2 regions of the Kocuria himachalensis genome follow, and region 1 is predicted to be linked to the other one. Evidence: riboswitches for the same ligand, from Rfam matches in the RefSeq annotation. Region 1 holds a riboswitch; the other holds the start of a gene.
What was found. Region 1 has a riboswitch for thiamine pyrophosphate ahead of ACYVM4_RS08965 (FAD-dependent oxidoreductase). Riboswitches for the same ligand answer to the same signal wherever they lie in the genome.
Positions count from the first base shown of each region.

Region 2: linked by a shared signal. The riboswitch ahead of thiM (hydroxyethylthiazole kinase) and the one ahead of ACYVM4_RS08965 (FAD-dependent oxidoreductase) in region 1 are both predicted to bind thiamine pyrophosphate.

Region 1 covers NZ_BAAGPL010000014.1:10,286-19,863, forward strand. The annotation lists gene ACYVM4_RS08945 (DUF3140 domain-containing protein) at 1-160, opposite strand, end outside; gene ACYVM4_RS08950 (VOC family protein) at 370-1,281, opposite strand; gene ACYVM4_RS08955 (hypothetical protein) at 1,470-2,504, opposite strand; gene thiE (thiamine phosphate synthase) at 2,617-3,336, opposite strand; TPP riboswitch at 3,352-3,455, shown strand; gene ACYVM4_RS08965 (FAD-dependent oxidoreductase) at 3,451-4,860, shown strand; gene thiS (sulfur carrier protein ThiS) at 4,857-5,096, shown strand; gene ACYVM4_RS08975 (thiazole synthase) at 5,098-5,958, shown strand; gene moeB (molybdopterin-synthase adenylyltransferase MoeB) at 5,955-7,130, shown strand; gene ACYVM4_RS08985 (cupin domain-containing protein) at 7,829-8,413, shown strand; gene ACYVM4_RS08990 (hypothetical protein) at 8,398-8,562, opposite strand; gene ACYVM4_RS08995 (FUSC family protein) at 8,717-9,578, opposite strand, start outside.
Region 2 covers NZ_BAAGPL010000024.1:88,969-98,546, reverse strand. The annotation lists gene obgE (GTPase ObgE) at 109-1,677, opposite strand; gene rpmA (50S ribosomal protein L27) at 1,832-2,089, opposite strand; gene rplU (50S ribosomal protein L21) at 2,150-2,461, opposite strand; gene ACYVM4_RS16610 (bifunctional hydroxymethylpyrimidine kinase/phosphomethylpyrimidine kinase) at 2,682-4,202, opposite strand; gene thiE (thiamine phosphate synthase) at 4,199-4,882, opposite strand; gene thiM (hydroxyethylthiazole kinase) at 4,879-5,754, opposite strand; TPP riboswitch at 5,746-5,839, opposite strand; gene ACYVM4_RS16595 (nuclear transport factor 2 family protein) at 5,894-6,628, opposite strand; gene ACYVM4_RS16590 (Rne/Rng family ribonuclease) at 6,823-9,578, opposite strand, start outside.

The DNA of each region.
Region 1 (9,578 bases):
CCACGATGCGCCGCCCGGAGCGGTGGCCCACCGACTCCCCGCCGTCGTCCTGGCCCACCGAGGTGGACTCGTCGGTCTCCAGCCACGCGGACAGCTGTCGGGCGGTCATGTTGACGGCCTCGTCGAAGTCCTTGCCGGTGGTGTCCTCGCTGTCGCCCACGTCCTGCTCCTCGCTCTCGACCCGGACGGCCGCCGTGTCGCCGCGCGCCCTCGGTGCCCGGGCACGCCGGGCCTGAGGCTCAACCTACCGGCGGATCGGGGTGCCGGCGAGCAGCCGGTGGGCGACGGGCGCCTCGTCGCGCGAGGGGGAGGGGGTGGGCGCGCCGGCGGCTCGGGCGGGGAGCGGCCGGGCCGGCTGCGCGACCGGGGCTACGCCGTGACGCCCACCTGGATCAGCGTGCTCCAGGGGTCCTCGAAGCGCAGCACGGCGCCGTCGTGGCGGGTGGGGATCCGGTGGTCCGCGAGCCGGGACTCCAGGGCCGCGACGTCGTCGGCGCCCGGCAGGTCGATGTTGACCTGGCCCAGCCCCAGTGACGCCGCGCGCGGGCCGGCCCCGGCGCTCTGCCAGGTGTTGAGCGCGATGTGGTGGTGGTAGCCGCCGGCGGCGATGAACAGGGCGGAGCCGATGTCGCTCATCACCTCGAAGCCCAGGACGTCCACGTAGAACTGCCGGCCCAGCGGGATGTCGCCCACCTGCAGGTGGACGTGGCCCAGGGTGGCCGGCGGTGCCGCCGGGCGCCGCCCGTCCTGTTCCGCCAGGTGCTCCTGCAGGAACCCGTTCGGGTCCAGGGGGTTGGAGGCCAGTGTCAGCAGGCCGGTGGACTCCCGCCGCCAGGTGTCGCGGGGCCGGTCCGTGTAGAGCTCCACCCCGTTGCCCTCGGGGTCGTCGAAGTAGAAGGCCTGGCTGTAGAGGTGGTCGGCGCTGCCGGTGAAGGAGCGGGGCGCCACGGTCGCCACGGACGCCAGCGCCGCGGCCAGGGCCGGCTCGTCCTCGAAGACGACCGCGGTGTGGAACAGGCCGGCCTGCCCGCGGCGGGCCGGCGGGAGCTCCTTGACCTGGCGCAGCCGCACGACCGTCCGGCCGTCCCGGCCCAGGACCGCGGTGTCCCCGGCGTGGGCGAGCACGTCGAGGGTGATGGCGTCCGAGTAGTAGGCGACCATCGTGTCCAGGTCGGAGACCAGCAGCTCCACGGCGCCCATCCGGGTGCCGGCGGACAGCAGGTCCTCGGCGGGGCGCTTCGTCAGGCTTCGGGGATCGGGGTTCTGGGGAAAGATCGGCATCTCGGGGTTCTCCGTCGGCAGGGGCAGTGCATTGGTTGATATGTCCCCAAGAATAGCGCGAGAAACTTTCCTGTGCAAGTAAATGGTGGTGCCGGCGAGCGGGACCCCGTGCTCGATCCGCTGCGGGGTGCACCACCGTTCCGGGTCCGCCCGGTCCGGTGGTCGGAGCGGGTGGGCCGGCGGCGTGGTCAGAGGATGAAGATCAGCGCCGCGATGACCGCCAGGATGCCCAGGAAGACGAGCCCCCACGCCTTGAGGTTGTCGGAGTCGTCCTCCTCGGGCTCGGCCGGGCGCGGCGGCCAGCCTCCGGGGCCCGGACCGAACACCGGTCCGGAGGCTCCCTGCCCGCCGGCTCCCGGTCCGCCGGGCGGCTGGTGCTCGACGCCGTGTCCGGGAGCCCCGTACCCGGGTGCACCTTGTCCGGGGAACTGCCCCGGGTACTGCGCCGGCGGCGGCGGGGCGGGGGTCGCGGGGCTCACACCCCACTGCGGATTCTCGGGCGAGCCCGCCGGGGGAGCGCCCGGCGGGGGCGTTCCCGGGCGGACGTCGCCGTCCGCCGCCGGACCGGTCGCGGACGACGGTCCCGCACCTGGGCCGGACGCCGGGGGAGGCGCCGGGGGCAGGGTCCCGCCCGAGAGCACGGGACCGTCCTCGCGGTGGCCCTGCTCCGCCTCGCTCAGCAGGGTCACGAACTGCTCGAGCGGCTCGGACCCGTCGTGCTCCCGCGCCAGGAAGCGCTCGGCGCGGCGGCGCACCACCCGGTAGACGCGCCCGTCGTCGGGGATGCCCAGATCCCGGGCGGCCCGTGCCACGGCGAGCGGGGGCTGCTCCGGCAGGGGGTTGGTGCCCCACTCCAGGAGCCCGGTCAGCAGCGGGCGCTCGAGCACGGCGGCCAGGGCGGCACGAGCCCCCGGCACCCGGGTCAGCTCCAGCAGCCCGCTCGGCGGTGCGGACGGACACCCCGGCACGTCGCTGGGCAGCCGGGCCGCGCGCTCCAGCCAGAAGGTGTCGCCGAAGAGGGTGGCGAGCAGCACGGCGGCGGCGAGCCGGTCGTCGCTCGGCGCGGCGTCCTCCGGGAGGCCCTGCTCCCAGTGGGTGCCGAGGGCGCGGCGGGCGGGCTCACCGGCCAGCCGGACGCGCAGCTGCACGTCCTCCGGGCCGCGGGCGGTCTCCGCGGGACGCTCCACCGCGTGCCGCACCTGGGGGTCGAGCTCGGGGTCCATGGGCCACCTCTCCGTCGTCGTCCTGCGTCCATGCTCCCAGAACGTGCTGGGCGGCGGCGGGGAGCCGGCCGGTCATCGGGATGGGGGACCGGGGCGGGGAACCGTGCCGGGCTCAGGCGGGGAGCAGGCTGCGCAGCTGCCCCGCGGCGACGCGGGGATCGGGGGCCTCGGTGACGGCGCGGACGACGACGACGCCGCGCGCCCCGGCGTCCAGCACCTGCGGGAGCCGCTGCTCGTCGATCCCGCCGATGGCGAACCACGGCACGGGCAGGACCTCCGGGTCCGCGTCGAGCCGGGCCTCCGTCAGTGCGGCCACCGCGCGGAGGAACTCCAGTCCGGTGGCCGGGCGCCCCGGCTTCGTGGGCGTGGCCCAGACGGGGCCCGTGCAGAAGTAGTCGACGTCCGGGTCCTCGAGCGCCGTCCGGGCCTGTCCGAGGTCGTGGGTGGAGCGCCCGATCAGCACGTCGGGGCCCAGCAGGTGCCGGGCCTGGGCGGGGGTGAGGTCGTGCTGGCCCACGTGGAAGACGTCGGCGCCCACCAGCGCGGCGATGTCGGCGCGGTCGTTGACGGCGAACAGGGCGTCGTACTCGGCGGCGACCCGGCCCAGCAGCCGCAGCGCGGCGATCTCCTGGTCCGCGTCGATGCTCTTGTCCCGCAGCTGGACGATGGTCGCGCCACCGGAGTACGCGGCGTGCAGGAACTCCTCGAGGTCTCCCCGGTCCCGGCGGGCGTCCGTGCACACGTACAGCCGGGCGGCGAGGAGCTTCGCCGTCCGGGCATCTCGCAGGGCGGACTCGGCGGGGGCGGAGGCGTCACGGGTATGCTGGGTCACACGCTGATGATAGGTCAGCGGTTCTGCGGGAGCCCCACCGGGGGCTGAGAGGGCGTCCAGCGCCGACCGCCACACCTGATGCGGGTCATGCCGCCGTAGGAAAGGACGTTCCGTGTGACTTCCGCGCACCCCGCACCGACGACCGCACGCCACCCCCTGGTCGGGCAGCCCGAGCACGTCCGGTCCGACGTCGCCGTGGTCGGCGCCGGGGTGATTGGCCTCGCCACCGCATGGGAGCTGCGCCGTCGCGGCCGCTCGGTGGCCGTGGTGGACCCCGAACCGGGCTCCGGCGCCAGCCGCGCCGCGGCCGGGATGCTCGCCCCGGTGAGCGAGGTCCAGTACCGGCAGGAGCCCCTGTACCCCCTCATGACCGCCTCGGCCGCCGCGTACCCGGCGTTCGTGGCCGCCCTCGAGCGTGCCGCCGAGGGGACGGTGGGCCACCGGACCACCGAGACCCTGGTCTGCGGCGTGGACGCCGCCGACCGGCAGGCCCTGGCGGACCTCCGCGCGCTGCAGGGACGCCACGGCATGACCGTGGAGCAGCTGACCCTGCGCGACGCCCGGGCCCTCGAGCCCGCTCTGAGCCCGCGGCTGTCCGCCGCGTTCCGGATCCCCGACGACCACCAGGTGGACCCGCGCCGGCTCGTGGCCGGGCTGCTCGCCGCCCTCGTCGCCCCGAAGCTCCCGCAGGCCGCCGAAAACTCCGAGCCTCCCGTGCCCGCCGAGAACTCGGGGCCCCCGGAGCGTCCGGAGATCCCCGAGCTGTCGGCCGCGCGCGACGGCGGACCGGCCCACCTCGTCCACGACCTCGCCACGGGGCTGCGCCGCAACGCCGAGGGCGCCGTGACCGGCGTCCGCCTGGCCGGCGGCGGGATGGTCTCCGCGACCTGGACGGTCCTCGCCCCGGGTGCCGGCCTCGGCGACCTCGAGGGTCTGCCGGAGGACTGGGACCCACCCCTGCGACCGGTGCACGGGGACATCCTGCGCGCCCGGGTCCCCGCCGGGGCGCCGGCGCTGCTCGAGTGCACCGTCCGCGGCCTGGTGCACGGAGTGCCCGTCTACCTGGTGCCCCGCACCGACGGGACCGTGGTGATCGGGGCGACCTCCCGCGAGGACGACCTGACGGGGGCCAGCGCCGGCGGCGTGTTCCGGCTGCTGCGCGACGCCCAGGCGCTCGTGCCCGGAGTCGCCGACCTCGAGCTGGTCGAGGTGCTGGCCCGCGCCCGGCCCGGCACCCCGGACGACATCCCGTACCTCGGCCGGGTCCGCGACCCCGACGGCTCGCCCGTGCCGGGGCTCGTGGTCTCCACCGGCTACTTCCGCCACGGCGTCCTGCTCGCCCCGCTGGCCGCCCGGCTCGCCGCGCAGCTGGTCGCCGGAGGGGCCGGGCCCGATCCGGCCGCCGACGCCGAACACCTCGCCACCACCGACCCGCACCGCTTCGACCGACCCGTCGAGGCCCGTCGAGAGGACCCCGAGCCGGCCGCCGCCGGACCCGGGTCCCGGAGCAGGAGCCCCCGATGACCGCCATCACACTCAACGGCCGCCCGCACGAGGTGGCGGCGGAGGCGACCGTCGTCGACCTCGTCGCCGAGACCGTCGGCCGGGCCCTGGGCCCCGACGGCGCCCCGCTGGACGGCGGGCGCCTCGGCGTGGCCGTGGCCGTGGACGCCGCGGTCGTGCCCCGCAGCCGCTGGCTGCGGACCCCGGTGGCGGAGGGCCAGGCCGTCGAGATCATCACCGCCGTCCAAGGAGGCTGACGTGACCGTCCCGCACCCCGACCCGCTCGTGCTCGACGGCACGGAGCTGACCTCCCGGCTGATCATGGGCACCGGCGGCCTCAGCTCGCTGCACACCCTCGAGCAGGCGCTGCTGGCCTCCGGCACCGAGCTGACCACCGTGGCCCTGCGCCGCTACGCCCCCGGCCAGGGCGACTCCCTCTTCGCGCTGCTCGAGCGCAACGACATCCGGATCCTGCCCAACACCGCCGGGTGCTACACGGCCCGGGACGCGCTGCTCACCGCCGAGCTCGGCCGGGAGGCCCTCGAGACCGACTGGGTCAAGCTCGAGGTGATCGCCGACGAGGACACCCTGCTGCCCGACGTCGTGGAGCTCCTCGACGCCACCGAGCAGCTCGTGGCGCGCGGCTTCAAGGTCTTCGCCTACACCTCGGACGACCCTGCCGTGGCGCGCCGCCTCGAGGACCTGGGCGCGGCGGCGGTGATGCCCCTGGGCGCGCCCATCGGCACGGGCCTGGGCATCCTCAACCCGCACAACATCGAGCTCATCGCCTCCCGGGCGTCCGTGCCCGTGGTGCTCGACGCCGGGATCGGCACGGCCTCCGAGGCCGCCCTGGCCATGGAACTGGGCTGCGACGCCGTGCTGCTGGCCAGCGCCGTCACCCGTGCCCAGGACCCGGTGGCGATGGCCACCGCGATGCGGCACGCGGTGGTCGCCGGCCGGCTCGCCGCCGGCGCCGGACGCATCCCGGCCCGCCGCCACGCCCAGGCGTCCTCGCCGATGGCCGGGCGGATCGATCCGGGCGCGTCCGACGACGGGCCGGCCGCCGACCCGGCCGACGTGCCGCGCGGGGACTGGGCGCCCGTGGGGGAGCGGCCGTGAGCCCGCTGGCCCCGCTCGTGGAACCCGGCCCCGAACTGACCCGCGAGGAGCTGGAGCGCTACGCCCGGCATCTGACCCTGCCCGGGATCGGGCCCCTCGGCCAGCGGCGGCTGGGCAGGGCCCGCGTGCTCGTCGTCGGCGCCGGGGGACTGGGCTCCCCGGCCCTGCAGTACCTCGCCGCGGCGGGGGTCGGGACCCTCGGGATCGTCGACGACGACGTCGTGGCGCTCTCCAACCTGCAGCGCCAGGTGGTGCACACGACCGCCGACGTCGGCCGCCCCAAGGCCGTCTCCGCCGCCGACGCCGTCACCGCGCTCAACCCTCTCGTGGACGTGCGCATCCACCGCGTGCGTCTGTCCGCGGGCAACGCCGTGGACATCATCGGCCAGTACGACCTGGTCCTGGACGGCGCCGACAACTTCGCGACCCGCTACGTGGTCAGCGACGCCGCCGCCCTGACCGGCACGCCCTGCGTCTGGGGCTCCATCCTGCGCTTCGAGGGGCAGGTCAGCGTCTTCTGGGCCGGGCACGGACCCACCTACCGGGACCTCTATCCCGAGGCCCCGCCGGACGGGGAGGTGCCGAGCTGCGCCGAGGGCGGCGTCTTCGGCATGCTCCCCGCGACCGTCGGCTCGGTCATGGTCACGGAGGCCGTCAAGCTCATCACCGGCACCGGGGAGCCCCTGCTCGGGCGGGTGCTGCTGCACGACGCGCTCGCGATGACCTGGCGCGAGATGCGCCTGGCCCCGGACCCCGGCGCCGCCCCGGTCACCGCGGTGGCCGAGCCCGACGCCGTCTGCGCCCTGCCCGGGGCGGAGCCCGCCGAGACCGTCGGGGCGGCCGAGCTGGCCCGGCTGCTCGAGCGCCGGGAGCGCGGGGAGGCGTCCTTCGCGCTGGTGGACGTGCGCGAGGACTGGGAGCGGGAGCTCGTGGCCATCGCCGGCGCCGTGCCCGTGCTCCTGCAGGACATCCTGGACCGGGGCGCGGACGCCCTGCCGCCGGAGGCCCGGGGCGCGGACCTCGTGCTGCACTGCAAGGCCGGGGCCCGCTCCGCGACCGCCCTGGCCGCGCTGCGGCCGTTCTTCGCGCAGCGGGAGGAGCGGGTCCGCCACCTCGAGGGCGGGGTGCTCGCCTGGGTGGAGCAGGTGGAGCCGGACAAACCGGTCTACTGACTGCTCCTGCGGTCCTGGAGGCATCACGCCTCGACGTGCCACCGTGCCACGGGGATCGGGTGAGGACGGTTTCCGCGTTCCGGGGCGGCAGCGCTCAGCGGTGGCTCGATCCCAGGGAACGATGTCCTGCGTTCCCGGGGGCGGAGACGCAGTCACCTCTGCTAGGGCGATCACCCCCACCCCGGTACGTGGGAACCATCGTATGGTCACCAGGGCGGTGACGAGCAGCACAAGGTCGAAGTCACGCTCTGGTGACGCAGGTTCCGCTTCTCGCGGTGACGGAGGGGCCGCCGTCGACGTCGTCATCGAGAATGGTGTGCCCGCTGCGGGCCGTCGCAGAACCTTGCGTCGGCGTCGTCCCGCCGAAGGGCTGGATGCGCGGTGCCCGTCGGGCCGATCGGACGCCGCGCACCCAGGACCAGGGGGTGCGCTCCGCGCAGTCAGATGTCGACGGGGCCGGAGCCGACGTTGACGGCCATGGTTCCCCTGCTTCTGCCGAGCTGTGTGTTCAGGCGGGCCCCGAGCACCGGCAGGATTCGGCACTGCGCCGCGGGGATGCCGACCGGTCTGCGATCAGCACGCGGTCGGCTCGCAGCCCCCGGGTGACGGACGGGCTCGATCGGGCGGATTGCGATCTGGAAACGACCCGGGACACCGGACGGCGGCCGATCGTAATCTGTTGGTCGGGGGCGATGACCATGGACTGGAGCGCCGAACAGATCAGCCAGATGCGCAACGGCCGGGCGACGTACCGGGACCAGGCGCAGGGCACCGCGCTGACCTGGGTGCGCACCGGTGCGGAGACCGCAGGCGAGTACGGCCTGCTGTACGCGGAGTACGCCCCGGGCATCAGGGTGTTCCCGCACTACCACACGCTCTACACCGAGACCCTGCACCTGTTCGAGGGCACCCTCGACGGCCGGATCGCCGGCCGTCAGGTGCAACTGATCGGGGGCCAGGAAGCCGTGGTGCCCCCGCGCGCCGTGCACGGCTGGCGGACCACCGGGGACCGCACCCTGCGCTTCGTGCTGGAGGTCCGCCCCGCCCACCCGGGGTTCGAGAAGTGGCTGGTGACCCTGCAGAACATGGCCACCGACGGGCTGACCCACCCCGACGGGCGGCCGAAGAATCTGTACCATGGTGCGCTGATCCTGATGGAGTCCGACATCCACCTCCCCGGCCCCGGGCGTCTGCTCGACCCGGCCCTGCAGATGCTGGCGGTCCGGGCGCGCCGCAAGGGCATCGATCGTCAGCTCGAGGAACGCTACTACCGCCAGGCCTGAAGAAGGACACGACGCCGGGGCCGGGGACGGCGCAGACACTCGTCGACGATGCCGTGGCGCAGCAGCAGCTCCGAGAGCCGGTGCCGGGCCTGCAGCAGTCCGCCGGTGCCATCGTCGATCGCCGCCGCCGCGACCGATCGTGCGGGCACGTCCAGGCCTGTGCTCGTCCGCTCTGTCAACACCGGGGCCTCCCGCACAGGCCGGACAGGCCGAGCAGGCGGCCCCTGCCCGGTGACCCACGAATCCGTGTGAGCGATGCCCCGGCCCGCACCCCCGGTCGCCCGGGCGGTCACTGCATGCCGGCTAGTGGAGCTTCGGCAGGTAGCCGGACGCCGTCCGGTGCCGCATTCCCGTCGCCTCCAGCAGATCCACCACCAACGGACGCAGCAGCAGGATCACGCCTTCGCCCTGCAGCCCCCGCACCCCCAGCGGGTCCGGGTGCAACCGGACGGCCACCGCGATCAGCTCGTCCCGGGTCCGGCGCATGTCCAGTTCGGAGCCTCCTCCGGCGTCGGCTTCGGTGAGCGCGCGGCCGAAGGTCTCGACCGCGTCCGCGGTGTCGATCAGCAGGCCGTGCAGGGAGTCCATGGCCTCCTCGCTCAGAGCGGCATCGTTGATGGCCGAGGCGAGCCGTCGCACCAGCGCGTCGCTGTTGCGGACGGCGAGCTCGATGAAGTCCAGTGACCGGTTCAGGTCCTCCAGCTCGGTGCGGTGGCGTCGATAGGCCGGCGCGAGTCGGGCGATCTCCTGGGCCGAGTTCAGCGAATCCTGCCACTCGTCGATGAGGGGCTGGGTCTTCCGGATCCTCACCAGGGCGTGCCAGGCCGGTGTCGCGTCATGGGTCTCCAGCGCGACGGCGGCTCTCTGCAGGACCTTGGCCAGCTCGGCCAGCACCCGCCGGACGTTCGCGTGGGGTTCACGCCGGGGATCCCGGGGCACGAGTGCTGTGATCAGCAGAGCCACGGAGCCTCCCACGACGGCATCCACGCTGCGGGTGAAAGGTCCTCCTGCTGGGACCGGCAGCAGCACCACGAGGACCGACTGGATCGCCATCTGGGTGGAGAACAGTGACCCGCTGTCCAGGAACCGGGCCAGCAGAATAGCCGTCAGCAGCACCGCGGCGGCCTGCCACAGGCCCGCGTCGAGCACCTTCAGCAGGAGATCG
Region 2 (9,578 bases), on a different contig from region 1:
GTGTCGGGTCAGTCGGTGTGCCGGGTCGGTCGGTGTGCCGGGTCGGTCGTCTGGCCGTGGCCGCGGGGCGTCCCGTGCGTGCGGGCGCGGTCCGCCCCGCGGGTGCGCTCAGTCGTCGTCGGTGCCGGGGCCGCCCGCGGCCTCGCCGCGCCGGGCGTCGACCGACTCGGTCCACACCCCGGCGGAGCGCTCGGCCTCGAGCTCGGCGCGGGCGGCGGCCTTGGCGTCCTTGCGGTCCTGGTACTGCTGGCGCTTCTGCTCGCGGGTGGGACGGTCGATGTCGGCGAAGCGCAGGTCGGTGCCGCGGGGCCCGGCCAGCAGCTCGGCGCCGCCGACCATGGTGGGCTCCCAGTCGAAGACCACGCCGTCGTCCTCGGGGCCGATGAGCACGGCGTCGCCGGGCCGGGCGCCCTGCTTGAACAGCTCCGTCTCGACGCCGAGCTTCGCGAGCCGGTCGGCGAGGTAGCCGACGGCCTCCTCGTTGTTGAAGTCCGTCTGCAGGATCCAGCGGTCGGGCTTCTCGCCGCGCACGTGCCACAGCGGCTCGAGGTTGCGCTCCTCGCGGGTGATGGTGAACTCGGGGCCGCGCACCCCCTTGGGGCGCAGCACGACCCGCGGGGCCTCCGACGGGGCGGGATGCGCCGCCCGGGCCTCCTGCACGACCTCGCCCATGGCGAAGGTCAGCGGCCGCAGCCCCTCGTGGGAAGCGGTGGAGACCTCGAACACGCGGTAGCCGCGGGACTCGAGCTCGGGCCGGACGAACTCGGCGAGGTCCCGGGCCTCGGGGACGTCGATCTTGTTCAGCACCACGAGGCGGGGCCGGTCGTTGAGGGGCACCGCCTGTCCGCCGTCGAGGTCGCCGTCCACGGCGTAGCCGGCGAGCTCCGCCTCGATCGTCTCGAGGTCGGAGACCGGGTCGCGCCCGGGCTCGAGGGTGGCGCAGTCGAGGACGTGGACGAGCGCGGCGCAGCGTTCGACGTGTCGGAGGAACTCGAGCCCCAGGCCCTTGCCCTCGGAGGCGCCGGGGATCAGCCCCGGGACGTCGGCCACGGTGTAGCGCACGTCCCCGGCCTCCACCACGCCGAGGTTCGGGACGAGCGTGGTGAACGGGTAGTCGGCGATCTTGGGGCGGGCGGCGCTGATCGCGGCGATGAGGCTGGACTTGCCGGCGGAGGGATAGCCGACCAGGGCGATGTCGGCGATGGACTTCAGCTCCAGGACCACGTCGCGGCCCGAGCCCGGCGTGCCGAGGAGCGCGAAGCCGGGGGCCTTGCGCTTGACCGAGGCCAGCGCGGCGTTGCCCAGCCCGCCCTGCCCCCCGGGGGCGGCCACGAACTCGGAGCCCTGTCCCACCAGGTCGGCCAGGACGTTGCCCTCCTGGTCCTTGACCACGGTGCCGTCGGGGACGGACAGGACGAGGTCCTCGCCCTTGTGCCCGTGGCGGAGGTCCCCCTTGCCGGGTCCTCCGTTGGGGGCGGACTGGTGGGGGGCGTGGTGGTAGTTCAGCAGCGTGGTGGTCTGACCGTCCACGCGCAGGATTACGCTGCCGCCGTCTCCCCCGTTGCCACCGTCCGGCCCGCCGAGCGGCTTGAACTTCTCGCGGCGGATGGACACGCAGCCGTGCCCGCCGGAGCCGCCGGAGACGTGCAGGACGACGCGGTCGACGAAACTGGCCACGGGGAACTCCTCTGGTTCAAGAACGGTCGGGCCCGCGCACGGGCCACGTTAAAACTGTAGAGGGCGGGCGCTGGACGCACCCACCCTCTACAGACCAAACATGGGTGGTGCGGGTCGGGACCCGCACCGGGGCCGGCTGGGCCGGCCCTGTCGACTACTCTGCGGCAGCCTGGATGTTGACGACCTTGCGGCCCCGGCGGGTGCCGAACTCGACCTGGCCGGCGGCCAGGGCGAACAGGGTGTCGTCGCCACCGCGGCCGACGTTCAGGCCGGGGTGGAAGTGCGTGCCGCGCTGCCGGACGAGGATCTCGCCGGCGTTGACGGTCTGGCCGCCGAAGCGCTTCACGCCGAGGTACTGCGCGTTGGAGTCGCGACCGTTGCGAGTGGAGCTCGCGCCCTTCTTGTGTGCCATGAGGTGTGCCTACCTTCGGGTCTTTACTGGCTGGTGGAGTCTGGACGGGGACCGGGCCGGTCAGGCGTCGATGCCGGTCACCTTCACGGTGGTCAGCTCGGCACGGAAGCCCTGGCGCTTCTTGTAGCCGGTCTTGTTCTTGAACTTCTGGATGGAGATCTTGGGACCGCGGAGGTTCTCGACGATCTCGGCCGTGACCTTGACGCTCGCCAGGGTCTGGGCATCCGAGGTGATCTTGTCCCCGTCGACCAGCAGCAGGGCAGGGAGCTCGATGGTGCTGCCTGCTCCGCCGGCGACGCGGTCAAGGGTAACGAGGTCTCCGACGGAAACCTTTTCCTGGCGGCCGCCAGCGCGGACAATCGCGTACACCACTTGGGAACTCACTTCTCTCGACGTCATGTGTAAACAGTGTGGGTCGAGCGCATACCTGTCAGGACCAACGACGTTGAGACGAGCTGTCGGTGACCGGCCCGTGGGACTAGGCCGAGGTCAGCGCAGGTTCGCCGCAATTCAGGAACTGCACCCGCATGTGCCGCCAGGTGGGGTGTCGAGTTTTTACACGCGCGCACCGGCATGGCACCGAAGATCAAGACTACTCGATCCGGTCAGCACCCGCCAACCGGCGCTCCGCCACCGGCGCGGCGAAGAAGTCCCGCTCGAGCGCGCAGGCCTCCAGGAACACCTCCCGCATCCGGTTCCGGACGTCCGCCGGGGCCTCGCGGGCGGCGTCGTCGAGCAGCCGGCGGGCCGTGCGGGTGGCCTCCTGGAACCCCTCGTCCGCGTAGGTGGCCAGCCAGTCCGCGTAGGGGTGCTCGTCGGGCCCGCCGGCCGCGGCGAGCTCGCCCAGGTGGCGTCCCACGTCCGCGTAGACCCAGTAGCACGGCAGCACGGCGGCGAGACCGACCGGGTAGGGCTCCGCCGCGGTGGCCGCGAGCAGGAACGTGGTGTAGCGCCGCGTCACCTCGCCGAGCCCGTCCCGGCCACCGCCGTCCCCCGCGTGCTGCAGCCGGGCCCGGTGCAGCTGCGCCTCGGTCTCGGTGCAGGCCACGGCGCCGGCCGCGAAGAACAGCCGCTGCTCCTCGTCGGGCGCCCTGGCCGCCAGCAGGGCGAGCGCCCGGCTGTAGCCGTCGAGGTACTGCAGGTCCTGGTCGAGGTAGGCGAGGAAGCGGTCCGGCTCCAGCCGGCCGTCGCCGAGGAGGCGGACGAACTCGAGCTCCTCGATCTCGCGCCGCACGGCCGCGGAGGCCTCCCACAGCTCGTCGCTGAACCGCTCCGGCGCCGTGCCCCAGGCCTCGAGGGCGTCCTGGACGTGGTGGAAGTGGTGGACGGGACCGCTCCCGTGGCCGACCGAGAGCTCCCCGGCGGCCTCGAGGGCTCCGCGCAGCCAGTCCCGGGCGATCCGCAGGCTCCGGGGCCAGTGCCCGTGCCGCACCTGGAGCGTGGCCAGGGCCGAGGAGAGGGAGCACCCGGTGCCGTGGGAGTTCTGTGTGGGCACGCGGGCGCCGTCGAACGCCACGAGGGGCTCCGGGCCGTCCGGGCCCACGAGGGCGTCGGGCGTCCGGTCGCCGGCGAGGTGCCCGCCCTTGACGAGCACCAGGGTCCCGTGGGCGCGGGCCACGCGGTGGCCCTGTGCGAGGGCCTCCTCCCACGACGGCGCCGGGTCCTCCTCGGCGAGCACGGCGAGCTCCTGCAGGTTCGGGGTGATCAGGTCGGCGAGGCCCAGCATCGAGCGCAGGGCGTCCTCGGCCTCGCGCTCCAGCAGGCGCCCCCCGGAGGTCGCGACCATGACGGGGTCCAGGACCACGACCGGCGGCCGGTGGGTCCCGAGCCACCGGGCGACGGCCTCGATGACCGGCACGGAGCCGAGCATCCCGATCTTGACGGCGTCGATCTCGACGTCCTCGGCGACCGCGTCGAGCTGGGCGGAGAGGAACTCGACCGGCGGGACGTGGATGGAGCGCACGCCCACGGTGTTCTGGACGACGACGGCGGTGACGGCGCTCATCCCGTAGCCGCCCATCGCGGCGATCGACTTGAGGTCGGCGTGCTGGCCGGCGCCGCCCGTGGGGTCGGTGCCGGCGATGGCCAGGACTCGGGGCACGCGGGCGGTCACCGGGCCACCTCCTCGGCGGGCAGGGCGGCGAAGGCCCGCACGTAGCGGGCGGCCGCGGCCTCGGGATCGGGGGCGGCGCAGATCCCGGAGACCACGGCCAGCCCGGCGGCGCCGGCGGCGCGCAGGGCGGCGGCGTCCCCGACCTCCACCCCGCCGATGGCCAGGCAGGGCAGGGTCGTGCGGCCCGCGGCGCGGGCGAAGCCCTCGACGCCCAGCGGCTCGGGGTGGTCCGGTTTCGTGCGGGTCGCCCGCACCGCCCCGACCCCCAGGTAGTCGACCGTCCCGGCGGGCAGGGCGGAGGCTGCGTCGAGCTCCTCCGCCGTGGCGGCGCTGAGGCCGAGCAGGGCGTGGGGCCCGCAGATCTCCCGGGCGAGCGCCACGGGCAGGTCCGACTGACCGACGTGCACCCCGGCCACGGGGGCGCCGGCCGCGCGGGCGGCGAGGTAGACGTCCGCGCGGTCGTCCACGAGCACGGGCACCTCCCGGCCCACGCGCTCGGCGACGGCCGTGAGGAGGGCGACGAGCTCGCGGACCGGGGCGTCCTTCGCACGGACCTGGACCATCGTGGCGCCGCCGCGGACGGCGGCCGCCACGACGTCCGGGACCGTCCGGGGCGAGCTCAGGGCGGTGTCGGTCACGAGGTGCAGGGCCAGGGCGGCGGGGTCGAGGCGCGGGCTCACCGGGCGCCCTCCTCGCGCACGAGCTCCGCCCCGGCGGCGACCCGCTCCGGCGTGACGGCGTGCAGCCGGTCCAGCAGCGCCACGGCGAAGGAGCCTGGCCCGCCGGAGTCGGCGGCCGCGTCCTCAGCCGCGAGGGTGTACACCGTGGTGGCGGCCACCGCCGCCGCGGCCGGATCCGCGCGCACGGCGGTGAACGCGGCCATGAGGGCGCCCAGGGCGCAGCCGCCGCCGGTGATGCGGGTCAGCAGGGGCGTGCCGTGCGGCACGCGGACGACCGTGCCGTCCGGGGAGCGCACGAGGTCCACGGGCCCGGAAACGGCCACCGCCGCCCCGGCCCGCTCGGCGAGCGCCGCGGCGGCGTCCCGGGCGGCGTCCACGCCGTGGGTGGCGTCCGTGCCGCGGCCTCCGGCGCCGCCGGCGAGGGCGATCACCTCGGAGGCGTTGCCGCGCACGATCGCCGGCCGGAACCCGAGCAGGTCGCGGGCCAGCGCCGTGCGCACGGGCAGGGCGCCCACCGCCACCGGGTCCAGGACCCATGCCCGGCCCGCGCGGAGCCGGGCCCCGACGGCCTCGTAGGCGGCGCCGCGCTGCTCGGCGGTGGGCGTGCCGGTGTTGACGAGCAGGCCGTCGGCGAGCTCCGCGAAGACCCCGCCCTCGCCCTGGATGTCGGTCATCGCCGGGGACGCGCCCACGGCGAGCAGCACGTTGGCGGTGAAGTTGGTGACCACGGCATTGGTGATGCACTGCACGAGCGGCGCCGCGGCGCGCAGGTCCTCCAGGGCCGCGGCGGCGTCCTCGGCGAGCGCGGGGTCCGGCGGCGCCGGCCTCCCGGCTGCTCGTGTGCGGGCGGACGTGGGTACGGCATCGCGCATCTGCGACATCCCTTCGCTAGTACTGGCTAGATCAGGTTCGACGGGTGTGTTCTCAGCCGCTCGTGCGGCACCCCGTGTCAGGTGTCCTGCCAGTCTAGTCGGCGTGGGAACGGGACGCGGACGGACCCCGGCCGCCGGCTCAGAACATGCCGTTGGCGTGCGCCATCCGCTCGGGCACCGGTTGGGCCACGCCCCAGTGCTCCACGATCCGGCCGTCGTCGAGGCGCCAGAGGTCGTAGCAGGCGACCGTGCCGGCGGCTCCGTCACCGCGGTCGCCGCCGGGGGAGGCCTCCGCGACGGTCAGCACGAAGTTCCCCTCGCCGACCACCCGGCGCAGCCGCCGGTACGCGGGCTGCGGGCCGTCCGGCGCGCGGACGGTGTGCTCGGTGCAGCCCCGGGGGCTCATGTGGTCCTGGACGGCGTGGCGGTCGCCCGCGACGAGGGCGGACTCGACCCACTCGGCGGCGATGCGCTTGTTGTCCTGCGTCCGCTCGTGGTCCGTGACCTCGACGGGGCCGTCGAGCTGGGGGCGGGCGCCGTCGGAGTCCGTGCGCAGGGGCTCGAAGGCGTCCCAGTGCTCGGCGATCCGCCCGTCGTCCACGCGGAACACGTCGAAGCCGACCAGGGGCTCCGGGCCGAGTCCCGCGTAGGCCGAGTGGGCGACCACCGTCCCGTGGTCGTCGAGCACCCGGACGAGGTCCACGCGGAAGTCGTCGGGCATGCTGCGCACGAACTGTCTGAGGCCCTCGCGCCCGTCCGGCGCGAGCGGCGAGTGCTGGACGAAGTCCTCCGTGTAGTGGCGGTCCACGGCCGACGGGTCCCGGCGGACGAAGAGGTCCGTGCCGGCTGTGCGGATGGTGTCTGCACTGGTCATGGCGATGCTCCCTGGAACGGGCGGCCGCTCTCCCCGGCGGACGGGACGGCGGCCCCGGGTGTGCTGTGGTGCGCACCACGGTACGCCGCCGCACGGGGGCCGGGCAGGCCGGGACGGTCCGTGACGGTCCGCGACGACGGAGGACCCCGACCGTGCTGGTCGGGGTCCTCCGTGGTCCTGCCCGGCGGGGCGGCTCAGCCCCGGTCGGCGGGCCTGCCGCTGGTGAGGTCCTCGGCCTTGACGCCGACGCCGACGACGGTCGGTGCCCGCCGGGAGGAGTCCTGCGGGGAGCGCTGGGCGACGGCCTTGGCCTCGTGCCGAACGCCCTCCGCGGCGGCCGCCTGGCCGGCGGTCACCTCGGCCTCGCCCGGCCGGGCCGCCGGGGCCGAAGCGCGCCGGGAGCGACGACGGGGCCGCGCCGGCTCGGTGCTCGCCTGCTCCGGAGCCGCCGGCGGGGCGGGAGCCTGCTGCGCCGCGCTCGCCCGCGCCACGGCCTCCTGCGCGGCTGTCTCCCGTGCCATGGCCTCCTGCGCGGCGGTGACCGCCTCGGGGGTGACCTCCTCAGCCGTGGCCTCCTGGGGAACGGAGCCGGCGGACGGCTCCGTCTGCCCGAAGACCTCCGCGAGCGAGTCCAGGCTCAGCGGCCGGGCCTCGGCGGGCTCCTCGACGACGGCGTGGCCCTGCGGCAGCTCGATGACCTCGCCGTTGATCGTCAGGCGCGATCCCGGCTCGGCCGGTGACCCGTCCGCGGGCACCTGGTCCGGTGCGGCCGGGGCGGGGCTCTCCCCCGCGTCCGGCTGCTGCTCGGCGGCGTTCTCCGCACCTTGTCCGCGGCTGCGGCTGCGCTTGCCGCGACGCTTCTTCCGGGAGCGCCCCGAGCCCTCGGGCCGGGACTCCGCCGGCTGGGCGGTCTCCTCGGGGAGCTCCGCCGTCTCCGCGGCGGTCTCCTCGTGGTGGGTGGCGGCGGCGATCGTCGCGAACGCCGTCCGCGCGGCCTCGGCCTTGGCCCTCTCCGCGGGATCGGGCTCGGCGGACCGCTGCTCCGTCCGGGCCGGTTGCTGCTGCTCGCTGCGGCCCCCGCGTCCGCGCTTGCGCTCCGTGCGGTTCGGCCGCTGGTCGCGGGACTCGCCCGTGGCGCCGCCGGAGCGGCCCTCGAGCGGGTGGTCGTGGACCACCACGCCGCGACCGGCGCAGTGCTCGCACGGCTCGGAGAACACCTCGAGCAGGCCGGTGCCCATGCGCTTGCGCGTCATCTGCACGAGGCCCAGCGAGGTCACCTCCGCCACCTGGTGCTTGGTGCGGTCGCGGCCCAGGCACTCCACCAGCCGGCGCAGCACGAGGTCCCGGTTGGCTTCGAGCACCATGTCGATGAAGTCGATCACGATGATCCCGCCGATGTCCCGCAGCCGCAGCTGCCGCACGATCTCCTCGGCCGCCTCCAGGTTGTTCTTGGTGACGGTCTCCTCGAGATTGCCGCCGGACCCGGTGAACTTGCCGGTGTTCACGTCGACCACCGTCATCGCCTCGGTGCGGTCGATCACGAGCGAGCCGCCCGAGGGCAGGAAGACCTTGCGCTCGAGCGCCTTCTGGATCTGTTCCTCCACGCGGTAGTTCACGAACAGGTCCTCGTCCTCGTCCCACTTCTGGAGCCGGTCGAGCAGGTCCGGCGCGACGTAGGTCACGTACGCCTCGATGTTGTCCCACGCCTCGTCGCCCTGGACGACCATGGTGGTGAAGTCCTCGTTGAAGACGTCGCGGACCGTCTTGATCGTCAGGTCCGGCTCCGCGTAGAGCATCTCGGGCGCGAGCGTCCTCGTCGACCCGGACCGCTCCTGGATCTGCTCCCACTGGGCGCGCAGCCGGTTGATGTCGTGGGTGAGCTCCTGCTCGGAGGCCCCCTCGGCGGCGGTGCGGACGATGACTCCCGCCCCGTCCGGCAGCCGGTCCTTCAGGATCTTCTTGAGCCGGGCGCGCTCGACGTCGGGCAGCTTCCGGGAGATCCCGGTCATCGACCCGCCCGGGACGTAGACCAGGTACCGGCCGGGCAGGGAGATCTGGCTCGTGAGCCGGGCGCCCTTGTGCCCCACCGGGTCCTTGGTGACCTGCACCAGGACCGAGTCCCCGGACTTCAGCGCGACCTCGATGCGGCGGGGCCCGCCCTCGACCCGCGACGCGTCCCAGTTCACCTCGCCGGCGTAGAGCACGGCGTTGCGGCCCCGGCCGATGTCGATGAACGCGGCCTCCATGGACGGCAGCACGTTCTGCACCTTGCCCACGTAGACGTTGCCGATCAGGGAGTCCTGCTGGGTGTGCGAGACGAAGTGCTCGGCCAGGACGCCGTCCTCCAGGACGCCGATCTGGATCCGGTTGTCCTTCTGCCGGACCAGCATCTGCCGCTCGACGGACTCGCGGCGGGCCAGGAACTCCGCCTCGGTGATCACCTGGCGGCGGCGGCCGGTCTGGCGGGAGTCGCGCCGGCGCTGCTTCTTGGCCTCGAGCCGCGTGGAGCCCTTCACGGCCACGACCTCGTCGGCCGTGGCGGTCTCCGCGGCGCGGGGCGCCCGGACGCGGGTCACGGTGTTGGGCGGGTCGTCGTCGCTGCCGCCCACGAGCTCCATGTCGACCTCGCCGCGGCGGCGGCGCCGACGGCGTCGGCTGGTGGCGCCCCCGCCCGACCCCTGTCCGGCCTCCTCGCCCTCGTCGGCGAGCTCCGCCGTGTCCGGCTCCTCGGGACCGTCGCCCGGGTCCTCGGCGGAGGCGTTCTCCTCCTGCTGGCGGCGCCGCGCCTCCCGGCGGCGGGCGGCGCGCTGCTGAGCGGCCTCGCGCAGCTCGTCGAGGTCCGGGGCGTGGAACATCAGCGAGGTCGCCGTCACGGCGGCGGCCAGTGCCGTGCGCGGCTCCCCGTCGTCGTCGGTGTCCTCGTCGTCCGTGTCCTCGCCGTCCGTGTCCT